Regions from separate parts of the Franzmannia qiaohouensis genome, predicted to be linked through region 1. Evidence: predicted binding sites of a transcription regulator. Region 1 holds the regulator's gene; each other region holds the start of a gene.
The links. Region 1 encodes sigma-54, which starts transcription at its own class of promoters, with help from an activator protein. Its sites were predicted from a motif close to TGGCACNNNNNTTGCTNT; they were not measured.
Positions count from the first base shown of each region.

Region 2: glnL (nitrogen regulation protein NR(II)) is a predicted target of sigma-54. The motif match lies at 1,692-1,709, and genes of this name have one in related genera.
Region 3: urtA (urea ABC transporter substrate-binding protein) is a predicted target of sigma-54. The motif match lies at 1,649-1,666, and genes of this name have one in related genera.

Region 1 is NZ_JARWAM010000006.1:88,981-92,254, forward strand. It holds gene lptB (LPS export ABC transporter ATP-binding protein) at 1-651, shown strand, start outside; gene QC821_RS09500 (RNA polymerase factor sigma-54) at 814-2,226, shown strand; gene hpf (ribosome hibernation-promoting factor, HPF/YfiA family) at 2,338-2,646, shown strand; gene QC821_RS09510 (PTS sugar transporter subunit IIA) at 2,654-3,142, shown strand; gene rapZ (RNase adapter RapZ) at 3,222-3,274, shown strand, end outside.
Region 2 is NZ_JARWAM010000021.1:3,639-6,912, reverse strand. It holds gene glnG (nitrogen regulation protein NR(I)) at 1-547, opposite strand, end outside; gene glnL (nitrogen regulation protein NR(II)) at 615-1,658, opposite strand; gene QC821_RS19900 (hypothetical protein) at 1,818-1,940, opposite strand; gene QC821_RS19895 (DUF4124 domain-containing protein) at 2,025-2,621, opposite strand; gene glnA (glutamate--ammonia ligase) at 2,772-3,274, opposite strand, start outside.
Region 3 is NZ_JARWAM010000011.1:150,065-153,338, reverse strand. It holds gene urtB (urea ABC transporter permease subunit UrtB) at 1-98, opposite strand, end outside; gene urtA (urea ABC transporter substrate-binding protein) at 184-1,476, opposite strand; gene QC821_RS15755 (acyl-CoA dehydrogenase C-terminal domain-containing protein) at 1,887-3,274, opposite strand, start outside.

The DNA of each region.
Region 1 (3,274 bases):
ATCGACCAGGGCAGCATCGTCGGCCTGCTCGGCCCCAACGGGGCCGGCAAGACCACCTCGTTCTACATGATCGTCGGGCTGGTCAAGGCCGACGCCGGCGAGGTCCATATCGACGACCGCGACCTGTCCCGGGCGGCCATGCACGAGCGCGCCCAGGCCGGGCTCGGCTACCTGCCCCAGGAAGCCTCGGTGTTTCGCAAGCTGTCGGTGGCCGACAACATCATGGCAATCCTCGAGACCCGCAAGGACCTCGACCGCGCCGGGCGCCAGGCGCGCCTCGAACAGCTGCTCGGCGAGTTTCATGTCACCCATATCCGCGACAATCTGGGCATGAGCCTGTCCGGCGGTGAGCGACGCCGGGTCGAGATCGCCCGCGCGCTGGCTACCGAGCCGACCTTCATCCTGCTCGACGAACCCTTCGCCGGGGTCGACCCGATCTCAGTGGGCGAGATCAAGGGCATCATCCGCCAGCTCAAGGCGCGCGGCATAGGCGTACTGATCACCGATCACAACGTCCGCGAGACCCTGGATATCTGCGACCGCGCCTATATCGTCGGCGACGGCCAGATCATCGCCGAGGGCAGCGCCACCGAGGTGCTCGATAACCAGCGAGTCCGCGACGTCTACCTCGGCGAGGACTTCCGGCTCTAAGAATACCGTCCTCAAGCCCATGAAAACACGCTGGGCTATTGACAACTGGCACACGAATTGCGCATGGCATGCTTATTGCAGAGATTTCATACCATAGTGCTTGCATGGGGTCGCGACGCGGGCTAACGTAATCGCTCACTTGTCAGCGAAGCCGTCTCCCCCATGGCCATGAAACCCTCGTTGCAACTGCGCGTCGGTACCCACCTGACGATGACCCCCCAGCTGCAGCAGGCGATCGCCCTGCTGCAGCTGTCGACCCTCGATCTTCGCCAGGAAATCCAGCAGGCGCTGGAGTCCAACCCCATGCTCGAGCTCGACGACGCTTTCGGCGAGCAGGAGGTCGCCGAGGCCAAGGAGGACGACTGGTCGAGCGAGATCCCCGACGAGCTGTCGGTCGACAGCGACTGGTCGGACACCTACCAGGACATGGCCCCCAGCGGCAGCGGCGAAGCGCCGGACTTCGAGCGCAACGCCAGCGGTGAAAGCCTCCATGACCACCTGGCCTGGCAGCTGGCGATGACCGACCTGGTCGACCGTGAGCGGATCATCGCCGAGAGCCTGATCGATGCCGTCGATGACAACGGCTACCTGGCGGCGAGCCTCGACGAACTCAGCGGCGGGCTGCGCGACCAGGGGCTTGCCGGCCTCAAGGTCAGCGAGGTCGAGCAGGTGCTGCTGCGCCTGCAGCAGTTCGAGCCTACCGGGGTATGTGCCCGCGACCTGCGCGAATGCCTGATGCTGCAGCTCGGCGTGCTGCCCGATGACACCCCGCTGCTGCCACAGGCCAAGCGCCTGGTACGCCAGTTCCTGGAAGCCCTGGCCGGCGACGATCGCAAGCTGCTCAAGCGTCGCCTGCGCCTCGATGACGACCAGCTCGACCACGTCATTGCCCTGGTCCGCACCCTCGACCCGCGCCCCGGCCAGGCCTTCAGCGACAGCGGCAATGACTACGTCATCCCCGACCTGATCGCCCGCCATACTCAGGCCGGGTGGCGCATCGAGCTGAATCCCGAGGCGCTGCCACGGATGCGTATCCAGCCCGACTACGCAGCACTGATCAAGCGCGCCGACAAGAGCGACGACAACGCCTTCATGAAGCAGCACCTGCAGGAGGCACGCTGGCTGATCAAGAGCCTGTCGAGCCGCAACGACACCCTGCTGCGGGTCGGTCGCGAGATCATGGCGCGCCAGTTCGACTTCCTCGAGCAGGGCGAAGAAGCCATGAAGCCGCTGATCCTGGCCGACATCGCCCAGGCAGTGGAGATGCACGAGTCGACCATTTCGCGTGTCACCACCCAGAAATTCATCCACACCCCGCGCGGGGTGTTCGAGCTCAAGTACTTCTTCTCCAGCCACGTCGGCGGCGCCGGCGAGGGCGACGCCCACTCCAGCACCGCGATCCGCGCGCGCCTCAAGAAGCTGATCGGTGAGGAGCCGGCGCGCAAGCCGCTGTCCGACAGCAAGCTGGTCGACCTGCTCGCCGATAGCGGCATCAAGGTCGCCCGGCGTACCGTGGCGAAGTATCGCGAAGCCATGGGCATCCCGCCCTCAAGCGAGCGCAAGCGTCTGTCCTGACAGTAAAAAAACCTGCAACATCGGTGCTGATCAAATCCACCGGCACAGGGGCTATGCAGCGCCACAAAAAGGGTTACAATCGAAGCGACACCCGCAGGAAAGGAGCGTGCCATGCAAGTCAACATCACCGGACACCATGTTGAACTGACCGAATCGCTGCGTGATTACGTCGACGAGAAACTTGCCCGCCTCGAACGACACTACGACAACATCACCACCGTGCAGGTCACGCTTTCCATCGAAAAGGAGCGCCAGCACGCCGCCTGCACCCTGCACGCCGCAGGGGCCGATATTCACGCCGATGCCCAGGACGTGGACATGTACGCCGCCATCGACGCCCTGGCCGACAAGCTCGACCGCCAACTGGTCAAACACAAGGAAAAAGCTCAGGCCCGCGCCCAAGGCGCCGGTGTCCGCTGATTTCTCCATGACTCTGCAAACCATCCTGCCCCCCGAGCGCGCCCTGTTCGGCGTCCCCGGGGGGAGCAAGAAACGGGTGCTGGAATTCTTCAGCACCTTCATTGCCCAGAACACCCCGAGCCTCGACAGCCAGGAAGTCTTCAGCCGGTTGATCGGACGCGAACGGCTGGGCAGTACCGGCATCGGCAACGGGGTCGCCATCCCCCATGCCCGCAGTCCCCACTGCAAGACGCCGCTGGCCGGCTTTCTCAAGCTCAGCGAAGCGGTCGACTTCGATGCCATCGACGGTGACCCGGTAGATCTGGTGTTCGTGCTGCTGGTTCCCGAACAGGCCGACGACACCCACCTGGCACTGCTCGCCGAAGTCGCCGGCGTGATGAACGACGCCGAGACCCGCGCCAAACTGCGCCACTGCGAGAGTCAGCGTGAACTTCATGATACCCTGATGGATGCCATCGACCGTCAGGCCCAGCATCCCGATACTCCCGCTCCCTGAGCCTTTGCCAGGGCCGCCTGGAAGCCCCGCGACTCATGTCGGCGGCACGTTTTAGCGCAGGTTCGCGCAGGAGAGCAGCATGCAGCTCGTGATCATCAGCGGCCGATCCGGCTCGGGTAAATCGATTGCCTT
Region 2 (3,274 bases), on a different contig from region 1:
GATGCAGCGCCTGGGCGACGCGCTCCTTGCCAGTGCCCGACTCGCCGTTGATCAGTACCGTGATATGCGACTGCGAGAGCCGGCCGATGGCACGGAACACCTCCTGCATCGCCGGCGCCTCGCCGATGATCTCCGCCGACAGTCCCTCCGGGGCCACCGCCGGGCTCTGCCGCTCGCGGGCGTGGGCCACCGCCCGGCGCACCAGCGCCAGGGCTTCGTCGACGTCGAACGGCTTGGGCAGGTATTCGAAGGCGCCGCCCTGGTAGGAGGCGACGGCGCTGTCGAGATCGGAGTGGGCGGTCATCACGATCACCGGCATGTCGGGGTGCGCTTCGCGGACCTTGGCCATCAGGTCGAGACCATCGAGGCCGGGCATGCGGATATCGGTCACCAGCACGTCGGGGGGACGTTTCAGCAGGCCGTCCAGCGCGCTGTCGGCGCGCTCGAAACTCTCCACCTCGAGGTCGGGCTGGGCCAGCGCGCGCTCGAGCACCCAGCGAATGGCGCGGTCATCGTCGACGATCACGATACGGGCAGGATCTGTCATGCAAGCCTCCAGAAAACATCACGACAGCGGTCAGCCGTGGCACGAGTAAAAGCGTCGGGAGCGCGGCTCATGGCGGCGCCTCCAGTGGCGTTAATAGCCGGAATTCGGTGCGCCCGGGCTGCGAGTCGCACTCGATCAGGCCCTGATGCTGATGCAGGATCGATTGGGCAATCGAGAGCCCCAGGCCGCTGCCCTCGGCGCGACCCGATACCATCGGGTAGAACAGCGTCTCGCGCAGGGTCTCGGGGATGCCCGGGCCGTTGTCGATGATCCCCACCTCGCAGACCAGCCGATGGCGTTCGGCGCCGAGCGTAAACTGGCGCCGCGCACGGGTGCGGAGAATCAGCCGCGGAGCGGCGACTTCACTCTCGGTCATCGCCTCCACCGCGTTGCGCGCCACGTTGAGCACCGCCTGGATCATGCGCGCTTCGTCGCCATGAAGATCCGGCAGGCTGGGGTCGTAGTCGCGCTCGATGGTCACCGCCGGCTGCTCGGCGAGCAGCAGCGAACGCACTCGCTCCAGCACCCGGTGAATATTCAGCGGCTGATGGTGGGTGACCTGGTTGGGGCCGAGCATGCGGTCGACCAGGTCGCGCAGGCGGTCGGCCTCCTCGACGATGATGCGAGTGAATTCCGCCAGCTGCGGATCGGGCAGGTCGCGCTCGAGCAACTGGGCGGCGCCACGAATGCCGCCCAGGGGATTCTTGACCTCGTGGGCCAGCCCGCGGGTCAGGGTCTTGATGGTCTCCTGACGGGCGATCAGCGCCTCCTCGCGGGAGATCCGCAGCAGCCGGTCGCGGGGCTCGATCTCGAGCAGCAGCTCGTCGTCGGAAAGCGGGGTGACGGTGAAGTCGACGGTAACGCTCTCGCCGCCGGCCAGGGTCAACACCGCCTCGCGCTGGGTGAAGGGGTGAAACTCGCTGCGGGCCTTGCCCAGCACGCTGGCCACCGCACCGTCGACGCCTTCCAGGCTCTCCAGGCGGGTGCCTCGTACGCGACCTACGCTTACCGCGAGCAGCGCTTCAGCGGCCGGATTCATCCACCGCAGGCGCAGGGTGCCGTCGAGCAGCAGCACCGCCGTGGTGAGGTGTTCCAGCAGACGTTGATACATGGGGCATTCCGCCGTCCTTGAGTTCACTATTGCTGTGCAAGAAGCGCGCCAGCCTGGCAAGCGCCTAGCGTCGGCGTTCCAGGAGGGTGCAAGATGCGCTGACGCACCATATTAGTGCAAGGCTGAGAATGTAGCGATCAGCGCGGTGCATCGCCACCCTCAGTCGTCGGCTCCGCGCCGCGACGGCGGGGACTGACGATCACGAGCGGCGCTGCTGGAACCGGCTCGATAGTCGAGCGCACTGTTGTCGCGCACCCGCTCGGCATGCTCGAAGGCATCCATGCTGCTCGTCTGCGGCGCACTCGAGGGGCAGGGTCTGAGGCTACCGTCCGGGCACAACGACCGAGGCGCCCGGCGCGGGGGCAGCTAATTGGGGTTATTGGGATTCTGCGGCAGGTTGACGCTGGCGCGCTGCACGTAAAGCGTTACCGGCGCACTGCGATGGCGCACCTCGCCGCTGGCATCGAGCAGTTCGGCCTGCAGTACACGCTCGCCGCGCTCCAGGTTGCCGAGCATAAACACATCGCTGTGCATCGCCGACTGGCTGACCGCGCCATCCACCAGTAGCCGCACGCGATGATCCTCGCGCAGGGCCGGTTCGATGCCCAGCTCGACCTGCAGATTGCCGGCCTCACCGGTCTGTAGCGTCTCCTCGTTGCGCGGCGCGGCGATGCGAAAGGTCGAGTAGGGCATGAAGGGTGACGATACTGCCTGCGACGGCGATGACGGCGAGGCACTGGCCTCGGGCCGCGACTGGGGAGCCGGCGCTCGCTGGCCCGAGGGCACCACGGTCAGCGGATTGAGCTCGACCTCCTCACCGCCGCGCTCGGGGTTGTCGGTGAACACCACGTTGCCCTGGGCATCGGTGGTGCGATAGATCGACGTGGCTTGGGCACCGCTGGCGGCGCCCAGCAGGGCGACCAGCAGCACGCAGCAAGCGGCATTGATTGGCGAGACGCGCATACACCTTGCTCCAACGGGTGGCGACCCGGCCGGGTCCGATAGGTGATTGGGTAGGGCGTTAGATAGTCTAGTGCAAAAAGGGGTTCCGCCGTGGCGGAACCCCTTCGCTTGCTGCACGCTGCTATCATGCGCCGCCGCAGCGGCGCGTGATCAGCAGCTGTAGTACATGTCGAACTCGACCGGATGCGTGGTCATGCGCAGGCGCTCCACGTCCTCTTCCTTGAGCTCGATGTAGGCATCGATCATGTCGTCGGTGAACACGCCACCCTCGGTGAGGAAGGCACGATCCTTGTCCAGCGCCTCGAGGGCCTGGTCGAGGCTCTCGGCGACGGTGGGGATCGACTTGCCCTCTTCCGGGGGCAGGTCATAGAGGTTCTTGTCCATGGCGTCGCCAGGATGGATCTTGTTCTTGATGCCATCGATGCCGGCCATCAGCATGGCGGCGAAGCACAGGTACGGGTTGGCCGTCGGATCCGGGAAACGCGCCTCGACACGCTTGCCCTTGGGGCTGGCGGTGTACGGGATACGGATCGACGCCGAACGGTTGCGGGCGCTGTAGGCCAGCATGACCGGCGCTTCGAAGCCCGGCACCAGACGCTTGTAGGAGTTGGTGGACGCGTTGGTGAAGGCGTTCAGGGCACGCGCATGCTTGA
Region 3 (3,274 bases), on a different contig from region 1:
AGTTCGATGGCCGCCTCGTCGTCTGCCGAGGTCTGCGCGTTCGCGGTCAGCGGCATGACCAACAGCACTAGCAGCCAAAATAAAAGGAGACTCCTCATGGGTTCTTCCTTTGCGGTAGGGAGTAGCAGAATAGGTCGAGCAGGCGTGCGCTCCGCCGCCGTGCGGCGGCGGAGCTAGGTACTATCACTCTTCGGCGAGCGCTTCTTCGGCTTCTTCGGCCGCGGTGCTGCCGCCACAGGAGCCGGTGGCAACGTTGTAGTTGCCGCAGCGCATCGGCGCCTGCCAGTCGGCCATCAGGTCGCGCGAACCCGGCAGGAAGTCCGACCAGGCGTCGCCGGCCACGGTGGACGGGGTCTGCCAGACGATGTCGAACTGGCCGTTGTCCTGCACCTCGCCAATCAGCACCGGCTTGGTGATGTGGTGGTTGGGCATCATCGCCGCATAGCCGCCGGTAAGGTTGGGCACCGCCACGCCGATGATCGCGTCCTTGATGGCATCCGGGTCGGTGGTGCCGGCCTTGCGCACCGCCTCGGCCCACATGTTGAAGCCGATATAGTGGGCTTCCATGGGGTCGTTGGTGACGGCCTCTTCGTCGCCCGTGTAGTCGATCCAGGCGTCGATGAAGTCGTAGTTCTCGTCGGTATCGACGCTCATGAAGTAGTTCCAGGCGGCCAGATGGCCGACCAGCGGGCCGGTATCGATGCCGGACAGCTCCTGCTCACCCACCGAGAAGGCGATGACCGGAATATCGGCGGCGTCGATGCCCTGGTTGCCCAGCTCGCGGTAGAACGGCACGTTGGCGTCGCCGTTGATGGTCGAGACCACCGCGGTGCGCTTGCCCTCTTCGCCGAAGCGACGAATCTCACTGACGATGTTCTGCCAGTCGGAGTGCCCGAACGGGGTGTACTCGATCATGATGTCCTCGTCGGCCACGCCGTGCTCTTCCTTGAGGAAAGCTTCGAGGATGCGGTTGGTGGTGCGCGGGTAGACATAATCGGTGCCGATCAGTGCAAAGCGCTCGATGCCAACCTCGTTGATCAGGTACTCCACCGCCGGAATCGCCTGCTGGTTGGGCGCCGCACCGGTGTAGAAGACGTTCTCGGAGGACTCTTCGCCTTCATACTGCACCGGGTAGAAGAGCAGGCCGTTGAGCTCTTCGAAAACCGGCAGCACCGCCTTGCGCGACACCGACGTCCAGTTACCGAAGACCACGTCGACCTCGTGCTGCTCGAGCAGTTCGCGAGCGCGCTCGGCGAACAGCGGCCAGTTGGAGGCGGGATCGACCACCACTGCCTCGAGCTCACGCCCCAGCAGGCCACCCTGCTCGTTTTGCTGCTCGATGAGCATTTCGACGGTGTCCTTGAGCACCGTCTCGCTGATCGCCATGGTGCCCGACAGCGAGTGAAGGATACCGACCTTGATCGGATCGTCGGCCAGCGCCTGGCCGGCACCGGTCAGGGTGCCAGCGGCCAGCATGGCGGCGATGAGACGACGGGGAGTAAAGGATGCCTTGGGTGCGTTCACGAGATTCTCCTTGCGGAACCTGGTTGTTATACGCCGTCGCGGGCGCCTGGCCCGCGCTGCGGCGTTGTGTCCAGCGTCGCGTCAGCCCGCAGCGGGTAACGCGCGTGGCTATCGCACAGGAGATATCGCAAGGGTTATGCCAGCGCCGACAAGGGGCCCTGGTTTCTTAGCTATTTCAATCAGTTGAGAATAATAGGCCGAGGCGTCACCGACGCCAAGCGCACCATTAGCGTGCAACACACGGAGCACGCACCAGCACAATGCGCCAAAATGAGGAAACCCTGCGCACCCACACGGTGCAGCGCGCGTAAAACAAGCCGGCCGCCCGTTGGGCGGCCGGCTTGCATCTGGGCTGGCGATACTCAGGCGGGATAGAAGGCGGCCTCGTCGAGAGCCATCAGCGGCTCGGCGCCGGCACGGATCTGCTGCTCGAGGGCCAGGGTATGCGGCAGCATGCGGGCAATGAAGTGGCGGCCCACGCTGAGCTTGGCCCGATAGAACGCCGCCCCGGCCGGACCATCCTGGCGCAGGCCATGCTCGGCAGCACGGGCCATCTTCCACCACATCCAGGCATAGGTAACGTGGCCGAACAGCTGCAGGTAATCGTGGGCGGCGGCGCCGAGCTCCTCGGGGTGGCCATCAGCGCGCTTCAGTAGCGCTGCAGTGACCGTCTCGAGGCGTGCCAGCTCCTGCTCACAGGCACGCTGGAACGGCGCCAGGGTATCGCTGGCCTCGCTGGCCAGGTCGGCACGCATCGCCTCGGCGAAGCGCTTGACGTAGGCGCCACGGTTGCGAGACAGCTTACGCCCCACCAGGTCCATGGCCTGGATACCGTTGGTGCCCTCGTAGATCATCGCGATGCGTGCGTCGCGCACGTACTGCTCGGCGCCCCACTCCACGCAGTAGCCGTTGCCGCCGTAGAGCTGCTGCGCCTCGACGGTGGCGGCGAAGCCGCGGTCGGTGAGAAACGCCTTGGCTATTGGCGTCAGCAGCGCCACAAGGTCGGCGGCCTGCTCACGTGCCTCGGCATCGGGGTGAAACTTGACGCAGTCGAGCTGGCTGCCGACGAAGGCGGCGAAGGCCCGGCCGCCCTCGTTCCAGGCGCGGGTATTGAGCGCCATGCGGCGGACGTCGGGATGCACCAAAATGGGGTCCGCGGGCTTGTCGGGAGCCGCCGGGCCGCTCGGGGCACGGCTCTGCAGGCGTTCACGGGCGAAGTCCATGGCGCTCTGGTAGGCCACTTCGCCGAGACCGAGCCCCTGAATGCCGATCGACAGGCGTTCATAGTTCATCATGGTGAACATGGTCGCCAGGCCCTGGTGCGGCTCGCCGATCAGGATGCCTTCGGCGCCGTCGAAGTTCATCACGCAGGTGGCACTGCCCTTGATGCCCATCTTGTGCTCGAGGCCGCCGCAGCTCAGCGCGTTGCGCTCGCCGAGGGTGCCGTCGGCATTGACCTTGAACTTGGGCACCAGGAACACCGAGATGCCCCGGGAGCCGGCGGGTGCGTCGGGCAGCTTGGCCAGTACCAGGTGGACGATGTTGTCGACCATGTCGTGCTCGCCGCCGGTGATCCAGATCTTGCTGCCGGTAATCGCGTAGCGGTCGTCTGCGAGCGGTTCGGCACGGGTCTTGATCAGCCCCAGGTCGGTGCCGCAGTGGGGCTCGGTAAGGCACATGGTGCCCAGCCACTCGCCGCGGTGCATGGGCGGCAGGTAGGTCTGCTTGATGGGGTCCGGGGCGTACTGGT